Regions from separate parts of the Lysinibacillus sp. NPDC097868 genome, predicted to be linked through region 1. Evidence: riboswitches for the same ligand, from Rfam matches in the RefSeq annotation. Region 1 holds a riboswitch; each other region holds the start of a gene.
What was found. A riboswitch is a leader RNA that binds a small molecule or an ion and turns the genes downstream of it on or off. The one in region 1 is predicted to bind cobalamin.

Region 1 (7,586 bases):
CTAATCGACACACCTGGGCATGTCGACTTTTCACCAGAGATGGAACGCGCCATTCGTGTAATGGATTACGCCATTATTATCGTAAGCGCTGCTGAGGGTGTACAAGGTCATACTGAAACCGTGTGGCAATTGCTACGCCAATACAACGTACCAACCTTCTTCTTTATTAATAAGATAGATCGTGAAGGCGCTAATGTAGATGGAGTTATGATGCAGCTTCGAAATGAATGTTCAAACGACGTACTTTTAATAGACGATCCATTGCGTGCAGATAAAGTCCAGAGCCACATTGCTGAGTGGCTAGCTGAACGTGATGAACAACTACTCGATGCCTATTTGACAGAAACTCTCGATGCACAAACATGCCTATTACAGTTGCAAAAGTTGATTAAACAAGAGCAAGTATTTCCTTGCTTTACTGGTGCGGCATTAAAGGATATTGGAATAAAAGAATTTTTATCACAGCTTCCCCTACTGACGGAGACTCAATTCGACCTTCAAGCATCATTTCAAGGTGAGGTATTTAAAATTCGCCATGATGGTTCTCAACGGTTAACTTTTATCAAAGCATTGCACGGAACTTTACATACACGCCAAGACTTTACATTTGGTGATGTAACTGAAAAAATAACTGAAATTCGTTTATATAATGGAAGCCGTTTTGACACAACACAAGAAGTGCAAGCAGGAGAAATTTTCGCGGTAAAGGGGCTTAGTCTTGCAAAAGTCGGTGATATTTTAGGTAGTACAATACCTCCTCAGCCATATGAGCTCGTGCCTACGTTACAAGCTAAAGTACAGTATGATGGACAACAACACATAAAGGAGGTTTTACAAGTATTCCGTTTACTTGAAGCCGAGGAACCATCGTTGCGAGTCGTTTGGCATGAGAAGTTCCAAGAAATCCATGTACATATTATGGGTGTTATTCAACTTGAAGTACTTGCTGAAGTGTTAAAAAATCGCTTTTCACTTTCTGTTACTTTTGGTGAGCCAAAAATTTTATATATGGAATCAATCGTAACGACTGTAACAGGATACGGTCATTTCGAGCCTTTAAAACATTATGCTGAAGTACACCTGTTAATGGAACCTAATATTCGTGGAACTGGTAACACTTTTGTTAATGCTTGTCATGCTGATGATTTATCAGTTGGAAACCAACGACTAATTGAAAAACATCTATTTGAACGAGACCATCACGGTGTTTTAACTGGCTCCCCCGTTACGGATGTATGCTTCACCCTTTTGACAGGACGTGCTCATATCAAGCATACAGAGGGAGGCGATTTTCGCGAAGCAACGTTCCGTGCACTTCGACAAGGCCTAGAGCAAGCCGAAAATATATTGCTTGAACCATATTATCGCTTTAAATTGAAAGCATCGAATGATTTTATCGGTCGTATGATGAACGATATCCAGCAAGCAGATGGTACTTTTGATGCCCCCGTATTAACAGAGGAACAAGTAACATTAACAGGACGTGTACCCGTTGCAACATTTATGCATTATAGTACTACATTCGCTGCTTATACGAACGGCAAAGGGTCAATATCGTTACAATTTGATGGCTACGATAAATGCCATAATAGTGAAGAAATAATAGCGCAAATCAATTACAATAAACAGGCAGATCCCGACTATACATCCTCCAGTATTTTTTGTGCGAAAGGAAAGGGCTATTCAGTTCCTTGGTATGAGGCAAAAGAAGCCATGCATTGCTTGTAATCATCCGAGAAACAGCATTTTCCAATAGCATAATAGCGATTAGGGATGGTTTTATCGGTTATTTAGTCATTTTTATTGGCGATTTCAAAAGTTAACGGCAAAATTCATCAATATTATTTACCATAATAAATGACTGAAGGCATCGAGAATATCTCGATGCCTTTTATATAAATCCTATAAAGCCTTTTTTGCTTTCGCAACAAAAGTATTAGCTGATTCCACAATTACGTAACCATTACTATTCGAAAAATCAACAAGAACCGAACCAGGTTTACTCTTTAAAATTTGTAATTGCTCAATTAATTGGAGCAATAATTGATGACCATTGCCTCGTGGATGCCAATTTAAATGATAATCATTTAAATCTTTAACCCTTTGAAGAAATTGAGCATATTCGGACTCTACATACTTTATTAAATGTACTATTTTATTACTATCTTGATTTGTATGAACTACTAACGACAACTCTTCTAAATAGGTGTGATAGAACCGCATAACCATCGAGCAAAGTAAATCATTGACTCTTGCAGCACTTAAAATGGGCTTCGGCTCTAAATCAAGCCTATCTAAATTTGGTTTAGCTCGAATCGAATCAATACGTGTTATTAAATGATACGGCTCACCATTTACTTCATAAACAATTGGATTTGTTGGCATGTACATCATAAAGCCATTCTTTTTTGTTTTCAGCTCATCCGCCACACTTGCCTTAGCAAATAGGCAGCCCTCATACACCTCATTTTGAATCCAAATGATGTCTTTATTATAGAAAATTTGATTAAATAAACGTTCTTTTTGAATAAGTCCTGTTGCTAAAAACTGATCAACAAGTGCTTCAATGACCATTCTAGTTTTTGGCTGCTTGGCAACTTCAATGCGCGGCAGTTTACAAATCTTCATATCTTCATATTGCTTTTCCTGTGTTGTACAAACATGAATCTTCGTCATACGTGCACCTCGTTTCGTACATATTTTCAAAACAAATGTTTAGATCACATAAAAACGGATTTCCTGTTTTGAGAGGAAATCCGTCATCCGGCTAATCATTATCATTCATCCAGCAACATCAAACACTGCACCAATTGGAGAGATTTGGCTCGATGCCGTATCCCTATATTTGCTTTGGTTTTGGTCGTTTGACGTACTGGGACGAATAGAACATTCTGTTTTGTCAACATGCCACCTCCTATTCCTCGTAGGTTACTGGTGTGTACTTGTAACAGGCAGGTCTCCTGACTTATGATCATTGCTTCTTTTCACCTTCCCATCATTTGACAGTGGTCTTCGAAAAGTCGCTCACATTTACAGTTGCGGGACAGTGTCGGACTTACACCGACTTCCCTTTTCAGTAAATTGCACGCAATTTACACCTATTACTACACGCTATTCAGTTGTAATAAAATTTATAGTATCGCTAGTATACTATTAAATCATATTGTAAAGTAATGGAATTTCAATGTCAATGAACAGTACAACGTATCTATTTGGACTTACAGATTAGTATAGTGTTGAGTACATTCGTAAAAATGATACTTTTCCATCCAAATCAAAGCTAATTATTTTCAAATATCATTCACTTTCCATCGCTTGAAATAGCTTTTGAGCATAGCTATCGGTGAAATTAAATCCATCTTGTTCCTTGTACTGTTCATCGACAATTTCGCCAGCTTTCATTACATAAATCCGTTCACTTAAATATGAAACTGCTTTTAAGTCATGGGAAATAAATAAAATAGCCATGTTTCTTTCTTTATTTAACGTAATTAATAAATCGATAATTTCCCGCTGAATTAAGCGATCTAAGCTAGAAACAATTTCATCACATACTATCAATTTTGGTTCAACTAGAAGTGAGCGTAATAAATTTACTCTTTGCTTCTCTCCACCACTAAGTTCAGAGGGCAGAGATTGTAATATATCGTTTGATAACTTGACCTTCTCAAGCATCGTTTGTAAATAGGTGTCCGTCAAGAATTTTTGGTGCTGCAATGGCTCCTTTAATAGTTCCTTAACCGTCCACATAGGGTTTAAAGCATTACTAGCATTTTGGAATATAATTTGGCACTTTTCATAAAAGGACTTCCGATTGTTCTTTGTGATTTGTTGATTTTGAAAATTTAAGGTCCCTTTATCAGGTGATTCTAGCTGCATAATGACTTTGGCTAAAGTACTTTTACCGCTTCCACTTTCTCCTACAAGTCCGACGATTTCGCCTTCTCCTACAGTAAGGTTTATATTTGCTAACACTTGCTGTCCTGTTCGATAGCTTTTATTTACGTTTTCTACCCGAAGCAACTAAAACGCCTCCTAAAAATGATTTGTGACAAGCCGTTTTGTATACGGATGTTTTGGTTGCTCAAAAATTTCTGTCGCTTGCCCCTTCTCGACAATCTCTCCATTTTTCATCACAACAATCGTATCCGCTAGTGAAACTGCAACTCCTAAATCATGGGTAATCAGTATAATAGTTGTTCCCAGTTGAGCATGAAGATTTTTTAGTAATGTAATAAAATGTTGTTGATGTAACATATCTAAGGCAGAAGTTGGTTCATCAGCTATCAATATGTCTGGCTCATTATACAATGCACAGGCTAGCATGCAACGTTGCAGCATACCACCTGACAACTCAAATGGATAGCAATTTAATACATCATCGGTCAAGTTTAATTCCTTTAATATAGCGGTCATTTTAGGCACAAACATTTCTTTCTCCTCGCCCATTCGTAAGGCAGTAAACATATACAATTGTTGTTTCATTTTTTGGGTAGGAGAAAAGCTATTTGTAGCATCTTGAAAAATAGTAAAGATATGCTTTGTTCGTAACAGTAACCTATCTTTTTTTGACATCGCCATTATATTTTTCCCATTAAAGTACACTGCCCCTGTTGCCTCAGCTTGTGGCGGGAGCATTCCTAAAATAGCTGATACGGTTGTGCTTTTCCCACTCCCACTTTCACCAATAACTGCTGTAATTTGGCCTTTCGGCACAGTTAACGAGATATTGTGGATGAGATTTTTATCGTTCACTCGAACTGTTAAATTGTCGATTTTAAACATGTGATCGTTCTCCTCCTTGTTTGAAAGTGTTCCCGATCGCTTGCACACATAATATCGTCGCAAAAATCATAAACCCAGGAAAAAGGCCGATCCACCAAGCACCAACGAGTAAATCATTTTGCGCTGTATACAGCATCGTTCCCCATGATGGGATGGCTGGCGGCACACCGATACCTAAAAAGCTTAAAGACACTTCGGTAAAAATCGCACCAGCAAAATTAAATATCGTCACGACAAAGATGGCTGGCAAACTATTACGTAATAAATGACTAAATAATATTTTCCACAATGGGGTACGGAACATTTTAGCCATTTGGACATATTCCATTTCCTTCAAACGAATAAACTCCGAGCGCACGATTCGAGCTGTGACAAACCAGCCTGTGAATCCGATAATCATTGCCATTCGCCAAACACTTCCTTGCATAATTGCTTGCAGGGCAAGCACAATTACCAAGGATGGGATCGTTAAAAAAGCCTCTAAGATGCGCATCATAATTACATCGACGGCACCACCAACAAAACCGCTAATACCACCGTAGATAATGCCTATAATGCTAGAAATGACGACTGACACAATGGCGATGAAAAGTGTCACTTTCCCCCCAACAAGTATTCGTGATAAAACATCTCTGCCTAGCTGATCTGTACCGAGTAAATGTGTAAGATTAGGTGCTTCATAAATATGATTCATATCCATTGCATTTGGCTCAAAAGGTGCCAACATTGAGGAGAAGATGGTTGTTCCTAATATTATACAAAGAAGTGCAAGCCAAAATAGTGGCATCTTCTGTCGTTTTCTCATACTATTTTCCCTCTTCTCAATCTAGGGTTAATGCAAATCATTAAAACGTCGATTACAAATAAGCAAATGACCACCACAACACCAATAATCAGAATGGCTCCCATAAGTACAGGAAAATCCTTGACCATAACTGATTTCACTAGCAGTGATCCTAAACCGGACCAGCCAAAAAGTGTTTCAACTACTATGGAACCACCAAAGAATGAAGGAATCGTCACACCAATATAATTGATATACGGAATAACAGAATTCCGAAGTATGAGGTTTCTTATTTGTCGGTCTGGTACTCCATTTGCACGCGCAACTTGGACATAATAGCTACGATTCTCTGCCTTAACACTGTCCTGTAAAAAACGTGCGAATATACCAACATGAGAAATCACTAAAACGATTAGAGGGAGTACGATATGATTTAAACGATCAAGCCAACCTCCATTCTCACGCACATCATTCATACCTGAAGAAGGAAACCAACCAAGCTTTAGCGAAAAAATTATAATACAGACAATACCTAGCCAAAATGGGGGAATCGCAGAGCTCGCAAGACTAAAGATGGATAATCCTCGATCCAATAAAGAACCTTCTTTCATTCCTGCCCGTAAACCTAGCCAAGTAGAGACAATTGTAACGATAAATAATGTGAGTGCCACCAGCTGTAATGTGTTCGGTAAACGCTCTAATAAAATCGTTATTACTGGTCTACCTTCTTTTGCAGAATAGCCTAAATTCCCTTTTACCGCTTCACCTAGCCAAGTGCCATATTGAAGAAGGACTGGTCTATCTAAGCCAAACGCTTTTTCAATTCGTTCTTGCTCAGCTGTTGTTAATGTTTGAGCATTACCTCCATAATAAGCCGCCGCCTGATTGCCAGGTGCAACATGCATAATGAAAAAAGAGAGGAAGCTCACGATAATGAGGACAATTGTCCCCATTATCACTCGCTTCCCAATCCACTTAGCGATCATTCCATTCCCACTCCTCGACATTCCATAAGAAGCCGGCACCGTGATGACCTAAAATACGCTCTTTAACACCACTAATATTTTTATTAATGCCATAAACAGCATCAACATAGGCAAAATAAGCGAACGGTGGATCTTCTGCTAGCTCCTCTTGTAATGCCATATAGACTTCCTTACGTTTTTCAGGATCGACAGTTGTTCTTCCTTCCTCTAGCAAAGTATCTACTTTCGCATTTGCATAGCTACCATAATTGTAGCCGGCACTTGTTACGCTAGATTCGTCAGAATAGAATAAACTGTACGTATGGTGGTCGGCATCATACGGACTTCCCCAGCCCACCATAAACGCTTGTGATTCTTCAATAACGATATTGCTCCAATCAAGTGCAGCTACTTCTACATCTGCCCCTATTTCTTTATAGCCTTGCGCGACATAATTGGCCATATTGACGCGAACTGTATCTGTAATCGGTGCAGTAATAGTAAAGGCAAGCTTGTTACCGTCTTTATAGCGGAATCCATCATCTGCTAATAACCAGCCTGATTTTTCTAATAATGCTTTTGCTTTTTCAACATCAAAAGTATAATGTTCAATATTTTCGTTTACATAGGCATGCTTTTGTAGCGGCGAATACGCTTCTGTACCATAACCATGTAAAATACCTTTGACAATGCCAGCTCGATCTGTACCGTAGCTTATCGCCTTTCGAACATTGACATCCTTCCAAAGTGGATACTTCATATTAAATAACACGCCACGATAATCTGCTGATTCAACTTCATACATTTTTAACTGCTCTACTTTTGAAAGTTCTTCAACCTGATTCGGATCAAGTAAGGCAATATCTACCTCACCCGATTTTAGTTGTAATGCACGAACATTACTATCAGGAATAAATTTAAAAATGACTTTTTCAATGGATGCTTTTGTTCCGAAGAAAGATGGATATGCTTTAAGCGTTAAGCTAGTTCCTTTATCCCATTTCTCAACCATATAAGGTCCAGCACCAATAGGTTCTTGGTTAAACGTAGCC
Region 2 (7,586 bases), 290 kb from region 1:
TAGTTTATTCATATAAGCATACTTATCAATGAGTAACATCGCTTAACCTTCCTTATGCTTGCCTCGCATATAACCTACGAAATAGCCAATAAAGCCAGCACCAATCGCGGCTTGTAATACGAATAATAAGCTTTCGATTTCACCACTTGGTGGCTCCCATAAGCTTTCAAACCATGGTTCATATTCTGCATTAATTTCACCGATTGCAGCTTCAGCTTCTCCGTCTGCACCACCGAATTCTGCACCTTTTTGTACGAAAAGAGGGATGATTGCTAGAAGTACAACGACAGCTAGTAGCAGTAAATTCTTTTTCATCCTAATGTGCCTCCTTTGCTGAGAAAACACGTAGTGCCTTTAATTCGCTCACATTGTATTTTTTTAAGAAATTCATAACGATAACTGTTAAAATCCCTTCACTAATTGCTAGAGGGATTTGCGTTAAAGCAAAAATACCTGCAAATTTTGTGAATGAAGCCATAAAGCCTCCTACTTCAGAAGGGAAAGCCAGTGCTAATTGAACTGAAGTGACAACATATGTACCTAAGTCCCCAAGCATCGCTGCAAAAAAGACAGCAATAGAGAATGATAGACCGATTTTTTGAGAACCTTTAAAAACAAAATACGCAATAATTGGTCCTACAATTGCCATAGAGAAAGCATTCGCACCTAAAGTGGTAATACCACCATGCGCTAAAAGTAATGATTGGAATAATAAAACGATTGTTCCAATCACACTCATGGCTAATGGTCCGAAAAGAACTGTACCAAGACCAACGCCAGTAGGATGTGAGCAACTTCCTGTTACTGATGGAATTTTCAGTGCCGATAGGACAAATGCAAATGCACCCGATAAGCCTAATATCATTTTCGTTTCAGGATTTTCATCAATTGTTTTCCGAATAGAACGTAATCCTAAAATAATAAATGGAATCGAAATGACCCACCAAAAAATTGCCCATTCAATCGGCAAAAATCCTTCCATGATATGCATAGCAAACGCTCGTTTTGGTACTAGTAAAAAAGCCACTAAGAAATAACTAAGTTTCCAAAAAGAAAATTTCAATACCTTTCCTCCTCAACAGTAAATTTCGAATGTAGCGTGCGCAATAAAAAAGCACTTCTCCGTTTCGGAAAAAGTGCATAGCTGAAAAAGCAAATAGAATTGTCATTTGCCAAGCCGCACACCTATCCTCGTAGGTTGAAACGATCACGATTTTCTCGGCAGGTCTCCTGGCTTTAGTTCAACATTTTATAGGCCTTCCCGTCCTATGGACAGTGACATTTTCTATAAAATTCCCTAGTACAGTGGCGGGACCGCGCCGGACTTGAACCGGCTTCCCTTTTAAGCGAAATGTATACACTTCGCACCGAAAAAAGATGAAGTTGTGAGTTTTCACGAAGAAGTGTAACATGTTTTTCCAATCAGAAGCTATCCTTTTTTTGTAAAAAGTTTTTTTAAAAAGAATAACAATCTAGAAAATTCAGATAAATGTAAGGAAAAATCGATCAATTTCAATGAAATATTTGTTGAAATTTTATTAAAAATCTAATAAATAAAAAAGAAATGTTGAAAAGTATAAAAATAATAGGCTATGATAGAAACAGTTTTATATTCGTTTTATTAACATTTCATTTCAAAATTTAAATATAAATCCATCATTAAGTGCTCGAAATACTTCGAGATAATAGGGAAATCGGTGTAAACCCGGTACAGCCCCCGCTACTGTAATAGCTGATGAAATCGCAATGCCACTGAAGACTTGGGAAGGCGCGAAAGTAAGAAGAAGCTTAAGTCAGGAAACCTGCTTAGTTGATGACATGCAAACTTTTCGGAGGGAGAAGTGAAGCGAGAGCGGATACGTATATATTCGTTTTTATTTTGGCTTCTATAAAACCTTTACTCTTCGATATCGAGTAAAGGTTTTTTCTTTTTCCTAAAAGAAGAATGAGGGGAGAAAAACAATGACAACTTGGAATTTAGAGGGCATGAAAACCCATCTTTTTATTTGTAATGGTAGTAGTTGCATGAAAAAAGAGGCTGAGGAAATTACGCTCGCAATTCGAGACGAAATAGAGAAATTAGCACTCGATAAGGAAATACATACGACAAGAACGCGTTGTAATGGCAGATGTAAAGATGCTTGTGTTGTGATCGCGTATCCACAGGGAAATTGGTATCGTGTACCAACAGTTGAGCATGGTAGAACACTTGTACAAGATTTAAACCATGATTCTTTACATAGTGAGCATGTTTTTACACTGACAGAAGGTACGTTGCAACGTACCCCGCAAACAACAGCCATTAAAGGCATCGACAAGGTGAAAGAGGGGTAAAAAATGGCGCAAAAAGGAAAGATTTTTGTTGTAGGCTTTGGACCTGGGGATTTCAAACATATTACGACACGTGCTGTAGAGGCATTGCAACAAAGTGAATTTATTATCGGTTATAAAACGTATGTGGAGCTCATTCAAGATTTAGTAAGTGCGAAGTCGATTGTTAGTACTGGTATGACTGAAGAAGTGTCACGAGCACAAGAAGCGGTACGTCAAGCGGAGGCCGGAAATATCGTTTCTGTTATTTCGAGTGGTGACTCAGGCGTATACGGGATGGCTGGACTTGTATATGAAGTACTAATTGAGCTTGGTTGGACGGAAGCGACTGGGGTTGAAGTCGAAATTGTACCAGGGATCTCTGCTATTAATTCGTGTGCAAGTTTGCTAGGCGCACCGATTATGCATGATTCTTGCACGATTAGTTTAAGTGATCATTTAACACCTTGGAATTTAATAGCAAAGCGTGTTGAAGCTGCGGCGATGGCTGATTTTGTAATTGCTTTATATAACCCAAAAAGTGGTCGCCGTACACGTCAGATTGTAGAAGCACAACGGATTTTACTAGAATATCGATCACCGGATACACCTGTAGGACTAGTGAAAAGTGCCTACCGAGATCGTCAGGAGATAACGATGACAACTTTAGCAGAGATGCTCGAGCATGATATCGGCATGTTAACTACAGTTATAATTGGAAATTCATCGACATTTTTCTATGACAATAAAATGATTACACCGCGTGGCTATCAGCGCAAATATACACTTGGAGAAGAAAAACAGCCTTTACGTCCACATCAGCGTTTAAGAGAAGAAAATGAACCGTGGGCAATGAACCAAGAAACAGGTACTGCACGCCATGACTTTGCTGCAGATCCAAACGCAGGACGTCTGAAAAGTAGTATAGCGATAGCACCTGCGCCTGTATTGGTACCAGAAAAATCATCTTTAGAAATGGCAGCAACTGCACTAGCCATGGTTAAAGGAACAACTGTCACAAAGGCAAGAACAAAGATAGTTCAGCAAAAAATGGAGTCGATTTTTGAACTAGCTGTTAGTCCTGGGGTAGCAAATAAATTTTTCACTCCTCAGCAAATGATGACGCTAGCTGAAGTTGTAGGAGAAGAAGGTACGATGGAATATACACCTGACCATCAAATTCATTTGAAAATCCCAACTACAGACCCAGATACAATTACAGAAAAATTGAGTGCAGTAGGCTTTTTACTTGCACCGATTGGAGATGTGCTGTCATTAAAGGCTTGTGATTTCTGTTATGGGGAGAAGGCAGATTCAATTCCATATGCAGAGGAAATTCAAGCAAAGCTAGGTGGGTTGTCGTTGCCAAAAACACTGAATATTGGCTTTAATGGCTGTGGCATGGCGTGTTATCGTGCAGTATTTGACGATATCGGCATCGTCTACCGGAAAAGTAAATTTGATGTTTTTATCGGTGCGAAACCAGTAGGTCGTACAGCACATGCGGCACAGCCGGTCGTAGAGGGACTAGAGCCAGAACAGCTTATTCCGCTTATTACAGACATTATTGAGGAATATAAGGCAAATGCACATCCAAATGAACGCTTATTTAAGTACTTCAAACGGGTGAAAAAAATATTGCATTTTACGTATCAAGATATGTCGTCAAAAATAAAAGTAGAGCCAGCTCCGTGCGGCGACTAGTGAGGAGATAAAAGATGAAAGCAATTTTATTTGTTGGCCATGGTAGCCGTTTAGCAGCAGGAAATGGCGAGGTACGAACGTTTATAGAGCAAATGACACCACGTATCGATGAAAGCTTTTTAGTAGAAACATGTTTTTTAGAGTTTGCCTCTCCAAACATTGAAGATGGTATAACGAACTGTGTGAAGAAGGGTGCTACTGAGGTCCATGTAATCCCAATTATTTTACTTCATGCTGGACATTCAAAACTGCACATTCCAGCAGAAATCGAACATGCACGTGAGCATTATCCAAATGTTACATTCACGTATGGGCAAACAATCGGTATTCATGATGAAATTTTTGCGATTTTAGAAGACCGCTTAGCAGAAATCGGCTTTAATACTGAGGAAGTGCAAAAGGATACTGCTATTTTATTAATTGCACGAGGTGGCAGTGACCCAGCAGCTAATGGGGATTTTTATAAAATTACACGTTTGTTATGGGAAAAATTAAACGTTCAGTATGTGGAAAGCGCATTTATGGGTGTGACTGATCCACGTGTTGAAGAAGGCATTGAACGCTGTGTCAAACTAGGTGCTAAAAAAATTATTATGCTGCCGTACTTTTTGTTCACTGGTATTTTAATGGAACGTATGAATGGCATGTGCAAGCAATTCAATGAGCAATATCCTGACTGTGATATTCAAATTGCCAACTATTTTGGCTACCATGAGCGTTTGCAAAATGTGTTATTAAACCGTATTGAGCAAGCTGTAAATGGTACATCAACAGGGATGCAGGATTTAGAAAACTATCGTGCTTACGCGGCGGTACATGGACATGCGCACCATCATCACCATCACGATGACGATCACGGGCATGACCATCACCATCACGACCATCATCATGATCATCACCATGACGAGGAGCTAGTAAAATGATTTTCATGTTAGCTGGTACGAGCGATGCAAGGAATCTTGCACTTGAATTACAGTCAGTAGGCTATGCTGTTACGGCAACCGTCGTTACAGATTCAGCCGCTTCAAGTCTTGCCGAGGTAGGTCTGCCACATTTAGTAGGGCGTCTAACAGCTGAGGAAATGGCAGCGATTATTAAAGAACGTGGTTACCGTATAGTTGTTGATGCCTCGCATCCATTTGCGGAGGAAGCTTCTAAAAATGCGATGGCAGCAGCTAAGAGTGCAGATGTTCCATATGTTCGTTATGAACGCGCAAATGAGCATTACGAACATCCACTTATTACAGTTGTAAAAGACTATGAGGAAGCAGCACAGTTAGCCGCAGTAAAACGAGGCATCATTATGCTAACAACTGGCAGTAAAACACTTGCAACGTTTACCAAAGTATTACATGGCTTAGAAAATACACGTGTTATCGCACGTATGCTTCCTCGTCTTGATAATATGGAAAAATGTGAAGCGCTTGGTGTGGCGCAACGAGATATCGTTGCCATCCAAGGTCCCTTTTCACAAGAATTAAATGAAGCATTATTTCGACAGTACAATGTCACATTGATGATTACAAAAGAAAGTGGCAAGGTCGGCTCTGTCGATGAAAAACTAGACGCAGCACTTGCTTGTGGCATTGAAACGATTTTAATTGCACGACCAAATATTCAATATGGCCAACAATACTCCTCATTTGAGGAAGTACTACAAGCTGTACAACACATACTTTAGGAGGCAATCCATATGGATTTCAAAACAGATTTTAAACCATTAACAGTAGACCCAGACAAAATTTATGATTATAGTTTCTCGATAATTGCAGAGGAAATGGGCGAACATGATTTTACAGAAGATGAGTGGAAAATTGTACGTCGTATTATTCATGCTTCTGCTGACTTCGAATTAGGACGTAGCGTCATTATTACACCAGGAGCAATTGAAGCAGGCATTAAGTCGATCCTTGCAGGTCGTCATGTCATTGCTGATGTACAAATGATTGAAAGTGGTTCAGGGAAAAAACGTTTCCAAAAGCATGGTGGGGATTTACACTGCTATATCGCAGATGAAGACGTTTCTATTGAAGCGAAAAAACAAAATACAACGCGTGCCATTATTTCGATGCAAAAGGCATCAAAATTACACGAAGGTGGCATTTATGCTATCGGAAATGCACCGACAGCCTTACTAGAGTTAATACGTTTAATTAAAGAAGGTTTAGCAAAACCAGACTTAATTATTGGTATGCCAGTAGGATTTGTGTCAGCAGCAGAGTCGAAAGAAGAGCTTTTAAAGCTAGAGGGGATTCCTTATATTACAAATGTTGGGCGTAAAGGCGGTAGTACAGTGACGGTTGCTGCTTTAAATGCGGTTTCATTATTAGCGGACGAACAGGCGAAAAAATAATGGAGCGGAAGCCAAAAAAGGATCCTAAAGACATGCGTCACGGTTATACAACAGGAGCCTGTGCAACTGCAGTTACGAAAGCGGCATTACTAGCACTCATAACAAATGAAGAACAAGAAACAAGTACAATTCATTTGCCAATTGGGCGAGATGCAACATTTACGATTGAAAAATGTACGTTTGGAAGCAACGTAGTAAGTTGTGAGACGATTAAGGATGCTGGTGATGATCCAGATGCGACACACAAAGCCCTTATTATTGGCACGGTAAGTTGGGCTGATACCCCGGGGATACATTTAGATGGTGGTATCGGCGTCGGGCGAGTAACAAAGCCCGGCTTACCTGTTGCTGTTGGAGAAGCAGCGATTAACCCTGTACCACGTAAAATGATACATAGTACCGTGCAAGATGTGCTAGAAGAGTTTCAAATTAATCGCGGCGTTAATGTTGTTATTTCTGTACCAGAGGGCGAGGAAATTGCAAAAAAAACATTAAATGGACGGCTTGGCATTATTGGCGGTATTTCCATTTTAGGCACAAGGGGAACCGTCGTGCCTTTTTCGAGTTCTGCTTATATGGCAAGTATTGTTCAAGCTATTAGTGTCGCAAGGGCAGCTGGCTGTGAACATGTAGTTGTAACAACAGGTGGGCGTAGTGAAAAGTTTGGGATGGCCCAATATCCTACATTACCTGAGGAAGCGTTTATTGAAATGGGTGATTTTGTCGGCTTTACATTAAAGCATTGTAAACGACTTGGCATTAAGCAAGTATCGCTCGTTGGGATGATGGGGAAATTTTCAAAGGTGGCTCAAGGAGTAATGATGGTGCACTCCAAAAGCGCAGCCATTGATTTTAATTTTTTAGCGCAGTTAGCCATTGATATTGGGGCAGATAAAGAAACGGTAGCGCAAGTAAGAGAAGCAAATACCGCATCACAAGTTGGTGAAATAATGGCTGAAAAAGGCTATGATGCTTTCTTTCATCACCTATGCGAGGCGTGCTGTTATTCATCTTTACACCATGTTAGAGGGGGCTTGACGCTCTCCACATCGATTTATTCGATGCAGGGACAATTATTAGGAAGGGCTGATGACATTGCATCGATCGATGAAATTGATTGGGATCGGGGATAACGGACAGGAAAGTTTACTACCACAGTATAGACAGTGGATTGAAGACTGCGAGGTGCTCGTAGGTGGTGAGCGTGTCCTTGATTTTT
Region 3 (7,586 bases), on a different contig from region 1:
CAATACGCGCCTCCAATACTTCAATCGGTGCTTCCGCTAGCTTGTAATGACGCTCCTTCATAACATTGGCCAAATCTCCACCAGCATCAAAAAGCTCATGTTGAATTGTTTCTAAATCAACTAAAATGTCTTTAAATAATTCGCGATCTAATTCGCTCACTGCCTTGCCGATAAAAGAATTTAATTCATCAATTGCCCCGTATGTTTCAACACGTAGACTGTCTTTGTCAACACGCCCACCAATTAAGCTTGTTTTCCCTGTATCGCCTGTTTTCGTGTAAAGTTTCATCCTTTTTTCACTCCTATGCTTTATTTTTATAATTTTGTATTGCTTGTATCGTCGTCTCATAAACGCCTTTACCAATAATCTTACCGACATCTGTAATCGGCCCACCGTAGCGCATTTCCTCACCCTTTTGCGTTGCCGCAATAAGTAAGCTATCTGTCGCAGTGCCTGTTGCAATTGTTTCACTACGATAATCGCGAATGTTTTCCATTTGCAATGCCTTCGTTTTTGCTTCATTTGCAGTCATCAATGCTTGAAAAAATGCCTCTTCCGACAAACAACCATTGATGATGACCCATGTATTAATAGTACCAATATATGGCGTATCCTGTCTTTCGTGTGTGCGAGAGACATCTACAGCATTTCCAACACCCGCAGTGACAACGACAAACACACTACCGAAAGAAGCGCTATATTCATTTAGTGCATAGAGTTGTATAGGAACAGCGGTTAACATCACAACTGTGCTAGTCGGCGAAAAATGCTCTCTTTGTAAAAAATCTGTGACCTCTTGTTTCACATTATTAACTACATAATCTCCTGGTACAGAGCGATTTAATAGGCAGTCATACCACCCTATTCCAGGATTATGAACAGCTGAAGAAACTGTTTTTAGCGGGACATTTGATTTCAGTTGGATATAATCTGTTGTTACTTTAAAATCTTCTTTTACAATGACAGCTCGTTGCTGATATTCACTTGATGATGGCATGATTGTAATTTGTGGTTTAGGTATTTCTGGATGGGCATAGGTTGTCACTCTTGCCTGATATACGTCCTCAATTTGAGACGCTATTAATACTTTATGTGGTGCACCTAAAGCGCGTACACAGCCGCTTTCCATTAATAACAATTCATCGCAATAGAGGGATGCTAAATTCATGTCGTGCAGCACCATAATAACAGTTAAACCACATTCAATTGCTTCCTTACGCACCATATCTAAAATTTGACGTTGATGCGCAATGTCTAGGTGATTTGTCGGCTCATCTAGCAATAATACTTCCGCTGCTTGCGCTAAAGCTTGTGCTACAAAAACCCGTTGTTGCTCACCACCTGATAGAAACTCCAGTGATGTATGCTCATAGCGTGTGACGCCCGTTTGCTCCATGGCATATTGAACTGCTCGCTCATCCCTCTCTGACCAATGAGAAAAAAAGCCAGTTTGATGTGGATAACGGCCGAGTGATACTGCCTCACGTACTGTATTTGAAAATGCATTGGCATGTAATTGGGGTAGTACGGCCATCTTTTTTGCCAACGTGCGCGGATTATATGTTTTAATATTTTTGCCATCCAATAAAACAGTCCCTGCCGTTGCTGGTAATACGCCACTAATTACTTTCAATAATGTTGATTTGCCACTTCCATTTGGCCCTAAAATGCCAAGGACTTTCCCCTTTTCTACCGTAAAACTTACATCCTTAACGATTGGTACGTCCTCATAGCCACCTGATAGATGTTCAACGATAATCATACACGTACCCCCTTGCTTCTACGCTGCTTATAGAAAATATAAGAAAAGACAGGTGCCCCAATAAATGCAGTAATAACACCTATCGGTAGCTCACGTGGGATAATTATCGTACGTGCCACTAAATCGCAAATAATAAGTAATGTTGCACCATTCAAAAAAGATAACGGCAATAAATGACGATGATCTGAACCCCAAATCATTCGAGTCATATGCGGCACAACTAAGCCGACAAAGCCGATTGTTCCTGAAACAGCAACTGCCGCCCCAGTAAGCATGGAGCCTCCTACTAAAATTAAATATTTGCTACGCTTTACATTGACACCTAAATGCTTTGCTCGTTCCTCTCCATAGAGCAGAACATTTAGCTCGCGTCTTTGCGTCCACAAAATAACAGAGCCAATGACCACAAATGGGGTAATCATTTGCACATACGGCCATCCTCGCATCGAGACTGAGCCTAGTAACCAGCCAATCACTTGCCGAAGCTCTTCACCTGATAACGCTATCATTAGTGAAATGAGCGACCCTAAAAAAGAACTAAAAATAACTCCGGTTAAAATAAGTGTCTCCATTTTCAGAGAACGGTCTACTATTCTGGCAAAGCTCATCACAGCTACCATCGTTAGTACAGCCCCTATCATACTGAGCGTTGGCAATGCATACAAACCGACAACTGGTATAGAGATGCCGAAAAATAGTGTCATGACAGCACCGACTGACGCTCCTGAAGATACACCAAGCGTATACGGATCTGCTAACGGGTTTTTTAACAATCCTTGAAAGGCTGCCCCTGCAATGGCCAACGATGCTCCTACAAGACCTGCGAGCAATACTCGCGGCAAACGAATTTTCCATAAAATATTGGCAGCTGTTTCATCTGCCGCTTTATTCCAAAATACCTCTAACGGAATATGAACCGAGCCTATTGATACGCCACACCAGATGCTAACGATAAGTAACGTAATGGCTGTTACATAGGCAAAAACTGTTTTACTCACTCGAAAGCCTCAGGATAGACGGCTTTCGCTAACTCTTCAAGCCCATCTGCTAACCGCGGGCCCTGACGACTTGTCGTATTTTCATCTACTTGCACAATAGCCTTATTTTTTACAGCCGTAATTGTCTCAAAGCCTGCACGTTGTGGAATTTTTGTTAAAATATCGGGCACATAATTATAAGTGACCACGATGACATCTGGATTTTTTGTAATAATTTGTTCTGCATCAATTTTGAACCAGCCATCCGTATCAGCTGCGATATTTTCGGCATGAATCATCTCTAGCATCTCCTGCATAAACGTGTCCTTGCCAGGTGTGTAGATTTCTGGTTCATCTGACGTTTCTACAAAGACTTTCTTCATCTTCACGTCCTGTAATTTTGCTTGGACTTCCTCAACCTTTGCTTTCATATTGGCAATAATTTTTTCCGCCTCTGGTAGCTTACCAGTGGCGCGACCTAATTGCTCAATCGTCGTATATGTCTCATTAAAATCACTCGCGTTTTTCACAACAAATACTTTAACACCCGCTGCTTCCAGCTGATCCATCGCTCCCCCTAAAGAAGCTATACCTGATTCATGTGCAAAAACGATATCTGGCTGTAAAGCAATAATTTGTTCTATATTAAATTCCATACTGCCAACCTTTTCTTTGTCAGCAACCTCTGGTGGATAATCATCATAATCATTAACGCCAACGATTTTATCATTTAAGCCAAGTCCAAATAATATTTCTGTGTTACTTGGAATAAGAGAAATAATTTTCTCTGGCGGTGCTTCTAGTACAATATCTTTGCCAGTAGCATCTGTTATTGTTAGCGGGAACGTTGCTTCTTCTACCTGTTTTGTATCCTGCTGATCCTGCTGATCCTGCTGATCCTGCTGCTCTGTTGTTGATTTGTCGTTTTTCGGTTCTTCTCCACATGCTGCTAGAATGCCCATTGCTAAAAATGCTGATAACCCTATTTTCCAATACTTTTTCATTGTGAGACCTCCTTAGATTGTATGTGCATTTTTCAGCTCTGTTCACTTGATTGATCGATAGAATGTTGGCAACTTATTGCCTTTATGTTCAATTATTTATCGTCAGTAGCTTTCCAAAACAAAAAAACCCCCTCGTCATCATAACGAGAGGCGGTGCTTGCACAAAAAAACCACCATCCTATCCTCGTAGGCTGCAATGTATCGTTCTATAAAGGCAGGTCTCCTGGCTCGTGCTCCAAATGCTTTTTCATGCCTTCCCAAAAAAAATTCAGTGGCATAGATTGAAAAAACTCACACTTACAGTGGCGGGACCGCATCGGAATTACACCGATTTCCCTTTTCACTTTACTTTAGTAAAGAACCTTTATAATATTCAGTTGATTTTATTATACATGAAAATAGAAATAGATAACGATAAAAAAGAGACCCTGTATTAGCGTCTCTTTTTTAAGATCGTTGATTTCCACTGTGTGCGGACACTTTACGCTTCAATCAACTAGTATAATTCTTTGAGTGCCTGGCACTACATAGAACCTAACATAATGTCGACTCCTAAATCGGAAAAATCCACTTCGTTTTCCGCGTTCCCGCAGGATAAAAAAATTTTCAAAATTGTTTGTGTGCCTGACACCCGCTACATAATTTCCGAAAAATATTGCACAGTTTTCATTGGTGCGCCTATTTCGCGCAATGCCCATGTATCTTCTAAATAAATATCTGCTAGCTTTTCATACTTGTCGCCAAATTTGACTGCCCATTCGACTGCCACTACACTTTCGTATAAATGGGCCATTTTTTCGGCTACTCCCTTTGCCTCGTACGACTTCGTAGCCTCATCCAAACGACTAAAGACTTGCAATGTTGCTTCTGTTTTCTTCAGTTGCTCGCCTACAATTTGTACTAATGAACAATCAGTTAACTTCGTCAAACGCTCGCGCATTACATGGACAAATAATTCATGGGCATTAAATTTATCTACTAAGCGAATAAGCTCAAGTGCTAAAATGTTAGCCGTACCTTCCCATACCGTAAGTACTTGAGCATCTCTAAGTAAACGTGGCGTTACAAAATCTTCGATATAACCGTTTCCTCCATGCAATTCAATTGCTTCGCTTGCGTAATGTACCGCCTGTTCAGCTGTTTCTTTTTTCATGATGGCGATATTCAAACGATTAAGAATGATGTCCTGCTCATTCCCCTGACCACTCGTTACCTTGTCATATAATTGAATAAGATCAAAAACAGTAGCTACCTCTACATGTAACTTAGCAGCATATTTCCCTAATGTATCCTGAATCATTGGGTATTGAATTAAAGGTTGCCCGAACGCATTTCGGTTTGTGACATAATGCTTCGCCTCTAAATAACCTCGACGCATAATGCCAATGGAAGCTACGGCGTTACAAATTCGAGATAAATTAAGAGCCTCTAACATATAATAAATTCCTTTGTTTGGCTCTCCAACGACATACGCAAGTGCACCATCGAATTCCACCTCACCTGATGGCACTGCTCTGACTCCGAGCTTATCCTTTAAACGTCGAATGCGAAGGTGGTTAACCTTGCCATCATCTTGACGCCAAGGTACTGCAAATAATGTTAAACCTTTCGAACCTGCTGAAGCACCTTCAATACGTGCTAATACCATCGCCACACCACACATTCCAACATTTGATGCAAAGTACTTCTCTCCATACAAACGATAATGACTTCCGTCCTGTACAGCCTCTACAACATTTGCGCCGACATCTGAGCCTCCTTGCCGCTCCGTTAAAAATGTTGCTCCCTCATATAACTCTGTATCCCCTGTTGCACAAACATGTGGTAAAAACCTGTCCTTCAACTCATCACTCGCATAATGATCAAGCAAATACGCTGTTGCCATCGTTAAGGTAACTGGACAATAGAAGCCAGGCTCTGCATGTGACAGTAAATAGCCTTGTGCAAAGCTATACACATAATTTCCCTTTCTACCTAACTGTGGAATTTCCTTATGCACATAGCCAACGATCCCAGTGTTATATGTTTCTTCAATCGTTTTTTTGTAACCTTCATTGACCCAAATTTCCGATATATCCTCACCATAAGCATTATAGCGGTGCAGTTTGGGCTCTCCCTCTCTGTCCGTATGTTTCGCTCTCACGTCGATGTCATTTGCACAAAGCTCGCCGAAATCCTTTAACTCTCGCTGAGCATAGACTAGAAGTTCTTTATCTAGCATCATTTCTAATAGTTTGTGTAGTGTCTCATCCTCTGCGAAAAAGTTAGTTGTTCGATTTGCATTTTGTTGTAACACTTTCATATTTATCTCACCTCTTGTTCCTTCAACGATTGTTTTAATATTTTTCCTGACGCATTTCTTGGTAGCGCTTCCACTTGTTCGAATAAACGTGGAATTTTATATTTTGCTAGGTGCTTCTCTAAATACGCTTTTAGTGCACTATCATCCATCTCTGCCTTTGCAGCATACACTGCCTTTACGGTTTCTCCCCACTGCGGATGAGGGACACCGATAACAGCCACCTCAAAAATTCCTTCATAGCTTAAAAGTAAATCCTCAATCTCCTTCGGATAAATATTGACACCGCCCGAAATAATAACATCCTTTTTGCGATCTACAATCCAAATATAGCCTTCTTCATCTTTCCGAGCTAAATCTCCTGTTTTCAGCCATCCATCTATAAAGGCTGACTTTGTTGCTACTTCATCCCTGTAATACCCCATCATATTGCCTTCTCCGAATAACACAACCTCGCCCACTTCATTCACACCGACATCTTCCCCGTTGTCGTTAATAATACGAAGCTCCGTCCCCAGAGGTGCACGCTGACCGATACTCCCCGCCTTCGCTTTATGCTCTTGTCCGAACATTAAGGAACCACTTGGCCCAGCCTCTGTTAATCCATAAACACATGTTAGATTGTCTGTTCGGAAAGCTTTTTGTATATGGCAAATTTCATTTTGTGATAAAGGTGCACCTCCGTAAACCCACCATTTCATCGAAGATAAATCCGCTGTTTGCAATCTCTTTGTTTGGGCAGTTAATAAATAGGCAACAGGAGCCCCGAAAAAATGTGTCGTTTTTTCTTGTTCAATCGAATCTATCAATAAATCTGGTGTGAATGTTGGCGTTAATACATTCGTTGAGCCAACAAGTACGCCAGCCATTAAAAATAAATGCAATGGTGCTGAATGCGTTAACGGCATCATAAGGAGAATACGACTTGTAGGCTTTACTTCCATTTCTACCGCAATCATCTGGGCCACAGTTAAAATATTACGATAGCTAAATAGTACGCCCTTTGGTTTTCCAGTTGTGCCTGATGTATATAAAATCGTCGATGCATCGTCTTCATTTAGCTGACAATCAATTGGATGTGTACTGGCATGTTGTATTTGCGTTTCATAATGAAGCCACCCTGCCTCCACATGTCCTGTTTTAATTTTCAACGGCACGACATTGATATGCTCGACCGCAGCAAAAATAGCCTCATGCACTAAAATAGCTTTAGCCTCTGCATGCTGTGCAACATATTCAACCTCCTGCAATGTAAATTTTGCATTTACGGGAACGACAATTGCACCAATGCGTTGAATCGCAAAATAGCTAACAACAAACTCTACAACATTTGGCATAAAAATAATTACTTTATCGTCTGGACGAATACCCAGTTCTATCAAAGCATGACCGAGTCGAGTCACTTGCTCATCTAATTCACGGTAAGTCACTCTTCTTCCATGACAAACAACAGCTTCTTTTCCAGCATACTTTCGGGCATTTCGTGCTAACAAATTTGAACTATTCATCGTGCATCTCTCCCTTTAAAGTTAATAATTTCTCA
Region 4 (7,586 bases), 470 kb from region 1:
TGTCAAATAGCAGCTGATTTTCTTAAAATACGCGTTTTGCTGTTAAATAATGCTCTTTATAGTAATCAACAAAGAGTACTCTAGTAGTAACACCACTTGAAGTTGGAATGATGATACGCTGATCTCCAGCATAGATACCTACAAGGGAAGGGTTTTTTGACCCTTTCACACTATTAAAGAACACTAAGTCGCCCTTTTTTAAATTGGCGCGTGATACCGTAGTTCCTTTAGCCATTTGTTCTTTTAAGGTTGTTGCGCCAAGTTTTACACCGCTCTTACGATAGACATATTCTACGAAACCAGGTGCTGTAAAACGTAAGCTTTGTTCTTTATTTAATGAGCTTATTGTTACTTTATTTTTATAAGTTAATGCATTTTCAACAACTGTATCGCCTTTCGTCGCAGGGTTAGCCGATAGTAATGTTGGTAATACTCTTCGTGCAGATACGTAGTTGTCAGTATAATAAGGCTTACTACTCATATCCGAAATGACGATATTTTGCTTGGAATCAGCCATATGAATAATTTTGTTATTTCCAATGTACATGCCTACATGATCGGGGTCTGTGCCCGTTTTTTTACTTTTAAAGAAAACTAAGTCGCCTTTTTGCAATTGGCTTTTAGGAACAAATGTCCCTTGCTGGATCATATAATTTTCATTATAAGTCCCAATATCTACTCCATTCTTTTCAAAAATATACATAATAAATGAAGCACAAGAAAACTTGTAAGGATATGTAGACTTGTAAACTGAATTACTATATGTGGCCTTACCAATTAAACTTTTTCCTGTTTGAATAAGTTGCTCAGCTTTCGCTGCGACAGCTTTGTCATTATGTTGTGCATTTGTCGTTGCAGCCTCAACTTTGATTGGTTCAATGGATGCTTGAACGATTCCGAATGAGCTAAATCCAATCGATAATGCTAGTGTAGTTTTTAAGAATTGTTTTTTCATGCTGTTTTTACCTCCTGTAAGCGAGCAGTAAATTCATATCTGTTTGCTTGCTGTTGCAATAATCGTAGCATGAAAAAGTAGGGGTTCTGCGAGGTAAATGTTTCCACAGGGAGCCGTACTTTATGTAAAAACCTTGATATATAAGGCTTTATCGCTTGAATTTACAGTTTCATTACAAATGTTTCAGTTTGATAAATAGTGCATACAAAAAACACTAGTAACTATGCATTGTTACTCATAGAAATAATGCTAGGCAATGTGCAAATAGAGAAATCAAAATAAGGGTAAGGAATGATATAAAAATAACTTTATTAGTCAAAGTGTACTTATAAAAGCACGTATTATGGGAATTTTATTGTTGATCATTAAGTGGGAAATATATAGTTCGAGTCATGGGTATTATAGGTAATATATGTTATATTTAGGTAGAAATAGATTAAAGCTTTGCCCGCAAATATTGGCGAAATTAGTTGTTCAATAGTAGTAATTTATATAATTTCACGAACGAATTTCACGAACGAAAGGGGAAAATAGTATGTTGCAAATACTTAGGTTCAAAACAATTAGAGCTAAAATTTTAAGTGCTTTTTTCATTGTTGTATTTTTCATCGCCTGTTTTAACACCTATAGCTTTTTCGCCAATAAACGTGTTATTGCTGCTGGAGAAGAAATTGTTAATAAAGAATTACAGTTGTTAACAGCAAGTGAAAAGTTATCATCGACCATTAGTGTTCGAACAACTGCTGCTAAAAGCTACGTCCTAACAGGAAATCAAATTTATAAACAGGAATTTGATGATTATATAAAAATTGCAGAAGAAAATAATACAATATTAAATGATTTGTCGACAGATAAAAGCTTAACGGCAACAGTTGAAAAAGCAAGACAATGGCGAAGTTTTGTACAAACGAAAGTATTTGATGAATATGATAAAGGAAATATAGAATTGGCTGTTCAAAACCTTAATTCTGTTGATAGTCTCGCAGTAGAAATTAGAGAAGGATACGGGGACCTTGCAAGTGCAAGAGAAGCATCTATTAATAAGCTTGGGCAGGAAATGATCGCTCAATCGAAGAAAACGATGAATGTCGGTTTAATGATAGGAGTAATCACAACTGTAGTTGCAATTGTAACCGCTTACATATCGGCGTATATGATTGCTAATCCGATAAAAGCAGTAATAGAAAAAATATCGCAAATGGCAGATGGCGATATTAGTCAGCCCTCTTTGCCTGGAAGAATGAAGGACGAAATCGGCTTACTTGTGCAATCGACAAATACATTGAATAGTAAGCTCCATGAAATTATTGGTTCTATAAATGTTGTTTCAGGCAATGTTGCTGCCAACAGTGAACAACTTGCACAATCTTCTTTAGAAGTGAAAACGGGTGCAGAACAAATTGCACTAACAATGCTTGAACTAGCGGGGGGCTCTGAATCACAAGCACAAAATGCAGGGGATTTAGCGCAAATGATTGATACATTTAAAATAAATGTCCAGCAAGCCAATGCACAAGGCATAGATTTACAAGGCTATTCGAGTGAAGTATTGCAACTTACTACAAATGGCCAACATTTAATGAATAACTCAACACAGCAAATGTTTGCTATTGATAAAATTGTCCAAGAGGCTGTTGCAAAAGTAGAAGGCTTAAATAGGCAATCACAGGAAATATCTAAATTAGTTTCTGTCATTGACGATATTGCCAATCAAACCAACTTATTAGCATTGAATGCTGCAATCGAAGCGGCACGTGCAGGGGAGCAAGGCAAAGGTTTTGCTGTTGTGGCTGACGAAGTGCGCAAGCTTGCAGAACAAGTATCATATTCAGTGACGGATATTTCATCTATAGTAACACGAATTCAAAACGAAACAGTTGGGGTAACAGCATCACTTCAAACGGGGTATGAAGAAGTGAAAAGGGGCACAGAGCAAATTACGACTACTAATACTACCTTTGAACAAATTGCCTCTGCTGTTAATAGTATGGTTAGTAATATTCAAGGGATAACAGAAAACTTGCAGGGCATTTCAACAGCAACTGAGCAAATCAATCGTTCTATCGATGAAATTGCAGCTATATCAGAGCAGTCTGCAGCTGGTGTAGAGGAAACGACTGCCACAATTGATCAAACAGTTGCAACAATGGATGAAATCTCGAAGAATACAGATTATTTAGCATCGATGGCAGAGAATTTAAACAAAGAGGTTCAGCACTTTAAACTGTAAATAAAAAAGCAGCCATCGATGGCTGCTTTTTTTAAAATTTAAATTGGCTGAATAATTTCTACCCGATTACCAAAAGGATCTCTAAATTCAAAGCGCTCAAAATTCGGAATTGGAACAGAATCGAGGATTTCGATATGATGCTCTGTTAATATTTTTTTCCAATATGCTACATCTTCTACTTGATAGGCAATATGCGCTTTCGTTGTTAGTCGATCAAAGCCGTCTTCTGTGCCAACATGTACTTCTTGATGACCAACTCGTATCCAAAATCCACCACGCCCTTTAAGGGATTCTGGTTTCTCTATTTCTTTGAGCCCTAACACATGGCAATAAAACCCTTTCCCTTGCTCTTCGGTACCTTTTGGAATCGTTAATTGTACGTGATGTAATCCGACAATCATAGTAATCCTCCTCAGTATTTCTTGTTATAACTATATATTCAACAAATTCCTTTAAATACCTCTTTGTTAGTAGATTGTTATATTATGATGTCGTCAATCAGTACAATAGAGAATTACTAAAAGAACTATGTACCGAAATAATATACATATCTTCATAAAAGTTATACTTTTCAGAAAAATGTATGTTATAGTAAGAAACATAATTAAATATTGTGTAAGAGTTGGTGCCAAATGAAAGTTTGGCTTAAAAGGGAAGTCGGTGTAAATCCGACGCTGTCCCGCAACTGTAAATCGGAGCAAATCACATATGCCACTGGGGAACTGGGAAGGCTGTGAGGCGTGTTGATGAGAAGCCAGGAGACCTGCCAATGTCTAGTACACACCAAATAACCTACGTGGAAATAGGTGGTGAGATGTGACCGAATCGGCACTGTGCGACTAACGAATATATACGATAATTAATATATTATCGTATCGCCTCGTCATAGCTAATTTAGATATACATTAACTACCATTTTCCAAAAAAGGAAGATGGTTTTTTTATTTTAAACCAGAGGAGAGAAGTAATATGACGTATACAACGACTGTAATAGGCTACCCATACATAGGGGAAGACCGTGAATGGAAAAAGGCATTAGAGGCATTTTGGAGAAATGAACTTACAGAAGAAGATTTTTTACAAAAAATGAAAGAAATTCGTCTTGCACGCATCGACAAGCAGCTTTGTAGCGGTATAGATATTGTCACTGTTGGGGATTTCACCCCGTATGACAGAATGCTTGATACAGCGATGATGTTTGGCTTAGTGCCAAAGCGCTTCGGCTGGCAGGGTGTAAAGGTTGATTTACAAACGTATTACGCGGTAGCGCGTGGAAATAAAGAAGCTGTTGCTAGTGAAATGACAAAATGGTTTAATACAAATTATCATTACATTGTACCTGAATATGAAGGACAAGCTCTGCAACTAACAGACAATAAAATACTTGCAGATTTCCTTGAGGTTAAAGAAGTATATGGCATTACTGCAAAGCCAACGCTAATCGGGCCATATACATTTTGCAAGCTAACAAAAGGTTACGATAAAGTATCACAAGTTGCGTTTATTTTAGCACTACTACCACTGTATGCGCAGGTTATCCAAGAACTAGTATCAGCCGGTGCTGACTGGGTTCAATTAGAGGAGCCTGCATTAGTCACATCATTAGATGAGGCAGAGGTCAAACTTGTGCAAGAAATATATACACAATTAGCAGCGGCTGTACCAGAGGCTAATATTATGTTACAAACCTATTTTGAATCGTTATCAGCTTATAACACACTTATTGAACTCCCTGTACAAGGATTTGGCTTGGATTTTGTTCATGGCTATACGAAAAATATGGAGGCGCTACGTCAATTTGGCTTTCCACATGATAAAGTATTGGCAGTAGGTATTGTTAATGGACGAGATATTTGGAGGGCAAATTTAGCAGAGGTAAGTACAACAGTTAGGGCAATTGAACAGCTGACTAGTGCACAGGAGCTGTGGGTTCAATCGTCATGTAGCTTACAGCATGTGCCGATTTCGACCGCACTTGAAACAAAATTAGAGCCTGTCTTGAAAAATGCGCTTGCATTTGCTGATGAAAAATTAGCAGAAATATCAGAGGTGGCTAAATATTTAAAAGAAAAAAATCACACGTCAAATCATACTATCTCTGAGAGCATGAAAGCAATTGAAGCATTAAAAAAACATTCCGTACGAAATAATCTAGCAGTTCAACAAGAAGTACAAACGATGTCAACAGAGGATTTTGAACGTCAAAATGATTATAATGCGCGTCAGATTATTCAACAACAGTCACTGCAGATACCCCTATTCCCAACGACTACGATTGGTAGTTTTCCTCAATCTGATGAAGTGAAGCGCACACGTAATGCATGGCGTAAAAAACAGCTTGCAGATGAAGCATATGCTGACTTTGTCGCACAAGAAACGAAACGGTGGATTGCCATACAAGAAGATTTAGATATTGATGTACTAGTGCATGGTGAATTCGAGCGTACGGATATGGTGGAATACTTTGGTGAAAAACTAACAGGCTTCGCTTTTACAGAAAAAGCTTGGGTCGTTTCGTACGGCTCACGTTGTGTGAAACCACCGATTATTTACGGTGATGTTGCATGGGAAGCACCGATGACAGTGAAAGAAACTGCCTATGCACAAAGTTTAACAAATCGATATGTGAAAGGAATGTTAACAGGTCCCGTTACGATTTTAAACTGGTCATTTGTACGTGACGATATCGCAAGAAAAGATGTAACCTATCAAATTGCACTTGCACTAAGGAAAGAGGTTGAGGCACTAGAAGCGGCTGGCATTGCTATTATTCAAGTCGATGAACCTGCATTACGTGAAGGCTTGCCTTTACGTAAAGAAAATTGGGGCGAATATTTGGATTGGACAGTGAAGGCTTTTAAGCTCGCTACGGCTAGTGTAAAGGATGAAACACAAATTCATACACATATGTGTTACTGTGAGTTCAATGATTTTATTGAACCAATTAGTGCATTGGACGCTGACGTTATATCTATAGAGACGTCACGCAGTCATGGAGAGCTAATTGCATCACTGCAAATAAACCCATATGAAAAAGGGATTGGATTAGGTGTTTACGATATTCATAGTCCTCGTGTGCCAAGCGAACAAGAAATGTTAAGTATCATGCAGGATAGCCTCCAAGTATTATCGACAAATCAATTTTGGATCAACCCAGATTGTGGTCTAAAAACGAGAAAAGAACCTGAAACAGTTGCAGCGCTCGCTCATATGGTTGCTGCTGCCAAAACATTACGACAACAAGTACAGCAATCAACATATTGATTATCTAGAATAAGAGAAAACGATCTTTTCATTACAAGCGTACTCTAAAAAATAACATCCCCTGAGAGGCGAAAATTCTCAGGGGATTTTGTCTGTATTTTGGACAAGATAGTCTTGTTACATGTTTATAACAAAAACTAAAATATTTGTTTTATTTAAAACAATGAATTTAATGTGAAATATTTAATGAAAAATTATTATAAAAACTAGTATTTCGGAATTAAAAAAATAATAATATTTTGGGAATTAATTAAGGTGAAATTAAAATTTTTGATAATTATTTTTGCTAAAATCAAGTAAAAAAATGTTATTTTATTTTTTCTGAATTTTTAGTATTATGATGGAAAATAAAATATATCTTTGTTTTTAATCTTTTAAACAGATTGATAAGGACTTTCTTTTAATTAATGGTACGACTGGAGATGCAAAGGAAATTAACGGAGCGAAATGGCATTTCTTTAAAAGTGATAAAACAGGTAAAGTAGGTGCAAGTAAAGCTGTGTTAAAGTATTTGAAGTCAAAAGGAATTCCTTATGAAATTTATGATTAGAAATAAAAGTTGACATAGAATTTTGATTATTTATATTAAAATATCGTTGGTAAAGCTAAAATCGGAGGGAATACAAATTATGACTTTATCCCATAGTCGTCTATTAATGATAAAAGCATTAAAAAAGCTAGTAGTACCTTATTTAAGAGAACATGGTTTCAAAGGCTCGTTTCCACATTTTAGAAGACAAAATGAAGAGCATATGGATGTCATTACTTTTCAATTCAATCGTTATGGTGGCTCTTTTGTGGTAGAAGTAGCTATATGTGGGAAAGATGGTTTCACAACGAGTTGGGGGACAGAAAATTCCTGCAAACAAAGTAACTACATATGATCTAAATTTAAATGATCGTTGTAGACTGAGGGAAAATACAAAGAAAACTGGTTATAATGACCCTTGGTTTTATTATGAGGAAGCAAAGGCAGACGAAGATTTTGAACAAGTAGCATCAAAAGTACAAATTCGTATACAAGATGTTTCTGATTACAATTGGATAAAAAAACTAGTTTCATTAAACGAGGATTGGGAATAATCGCAAATGAAAAATCAACTATATCATTTATCGGTGCTTTTATAAATGAGTTCG

Region 2: linked by a shared signal. The riboswitch ahead of ACIQXJ_RS05145 ((2Fe-2S) ferredoxin domain-containing protein) and the one ahead of ACIQXJ_RS06750 (hypothetical protein) in region 1 are both predicted to bind cobalamin.
Region 3: linked by a shared signal. The riboswitch ahead of ACIQXJ_RS17245 (ABC transporter substrate-binding protein) and the one ahead of ACIQXJ_RS06750 (hypothetical protein) in region 1 are both predicted to bind cobalamin.
Region 4: linked by a shared signal. The riboswitch ahead of metE (5-methyltetrahydropteroyltriglutamate--homocysteine S-methyltransferase) and the one ahead of ACIQXJ_RS06750 (hypothetical protein) in region 1 are both predicted to bind cobalamin.

Annotation. Positions count from the first base shown of each region.
Region 1 is NZ_JBIWBS010000001.1:1,368,547-1,376,132, reverse strand. Features, by position in the region: gene ACIQXJ_RS06755 (GTP-binding protein) at 1-1,728, shown strand, start outside; gene ACIQXJ_RS06750 (hypothetical protein) at 1,903-2,676, opposite strand; cobalamin riboswitch at 2,934-3,117, opposite strand; gene ACIQXJ_RS06745 (ABC transporter ATP-binding protein) at 3,298-4,023, opposite strand; gene ACIQXJ_RS06740 (ATP-binding cassette domain-containing protein) at 4,036-4,785, opposite strand; gene ACIQXJ_RS06735 (ABC transporter permease) at 4,778-5,590, opposite strand; gene ACIQXJ_RS06730 (ABC transporter permease) at 5,587-6,555, opposite strand; gene ACIQXJ_RS06725 (ABC transporter substrate-binding protein) at 6,545-7,586, opposite strand, start outside.
Region 2 is NZ_JBIWBS010000001.1:1,077,734-1,085,319, forward strand. Features, by position in the region: gene cbiQ (cobalt ECF transporter T component CbiQ) at 1-39, opposite strand, end outside; gene ACIQXJ_RS05135 (energy-coupling factor ABC transporter substrate-binding protein) at 43-315, opposite strand; gene ACIQXJ_RS05140 (energy-coupling factor ABC transporter permease) at 317-1,063, opposite strand; cobalamin riboswitch at 1,204-1,387, opposite strand; cobalamin riboswitch at 1,645-1,824, shown strand; gene ACIQXJ_RS05145 ((2Fe-2S) ferredoxin domain-containing protein) at 1,963-2,334, shown strand; gene cobJ (precorrin-3B C(17)-methyltransferase) at 2,338-4,014, shown strand; gene ACIQXJ_RS05155 (sirohydrochlorin chelatase) at 4,029-4,937, shown strand; gene cobK (precorrin-6A reductase) at 4,934-5,695, shown strand; gene ACIQXJ_RS05165 (precorrin-8X methylmutase) at 5,708-6,367, shown strand; gene ACIQXJ_RS05170 (cobalt-precorrin-5B (C(1))-methyltransferase) at 6,367-7,500, shown strand; gene cbiE (precorrin-6y C5,15-methyltransferase (decarboxylating) subunit CbiE) at 7,457-7,586, shown strand, end outside.
Region 3 is NZ_JBIWBS010000003.1:75,674-83,259, forward strand. Features, by position in the region: gene ACIQXJ_RS17230 (cob(I)yrinic acid a,c-diamide adenosyltransferase) at 1-289, opposite strand, end outside; gene ACIQXJ_RS17235 (adenosylcobinamide amidohydrolase) at 303-1,763, opposite strand; gene ACIQXJ_RS17240 (FecCD family ABC transporter permease) at 1,760-2,761, opposite strand; gene ACIQXJ_RS17245 (ABC transporter substrate-binding protein) at 2,758-3,744, opposite strand; cobalamin riboswitch at 3,941-4,125, opposite strand; gene ACIQXJ_RS17250 (acyl-CoA dehydrogenase family protein) at 4,379-6,046, opposite strand; gene ACIQXJ_RS17255 (class I adenylate-forming enzyme family protein) at 6,049-7,551, opposite strand; gene ACIQXJ_RS17260 (MerR family transcriptional regulator) at 7,544-7,586, opposite strand, start outside.
Region 4 is NZ_JBIWBS010000001.1:1,837,430-1,845,015, reverse strand. Features, by position in the region: gene ACIQXJ_RS09115 (C40 family peptidase) at 23-955, opposite strand; gene ACIQXJ_RS09110 (methyl-accepting chemotaxis protein) at 1,491-3,185, shown strand; gene ACIQXJ_RS09105 (VOC family protein) at 3,224-3,586, opposite strand; cobalamin riboswitch at 3,792-3,970, shown strand; gene metE (5-methyltetrahydropteroyltriglutamate--homocysteine S-methyltransferase) at 4,155-6,449, shown strand; gene ACIQXJ_RS09095 (DUF4304 domain-containing protein) at 7,079-7,333, shown strand; gene ACIQXJ_RS09090 (hypothetical protein) at 7,275-7,532, shown strand.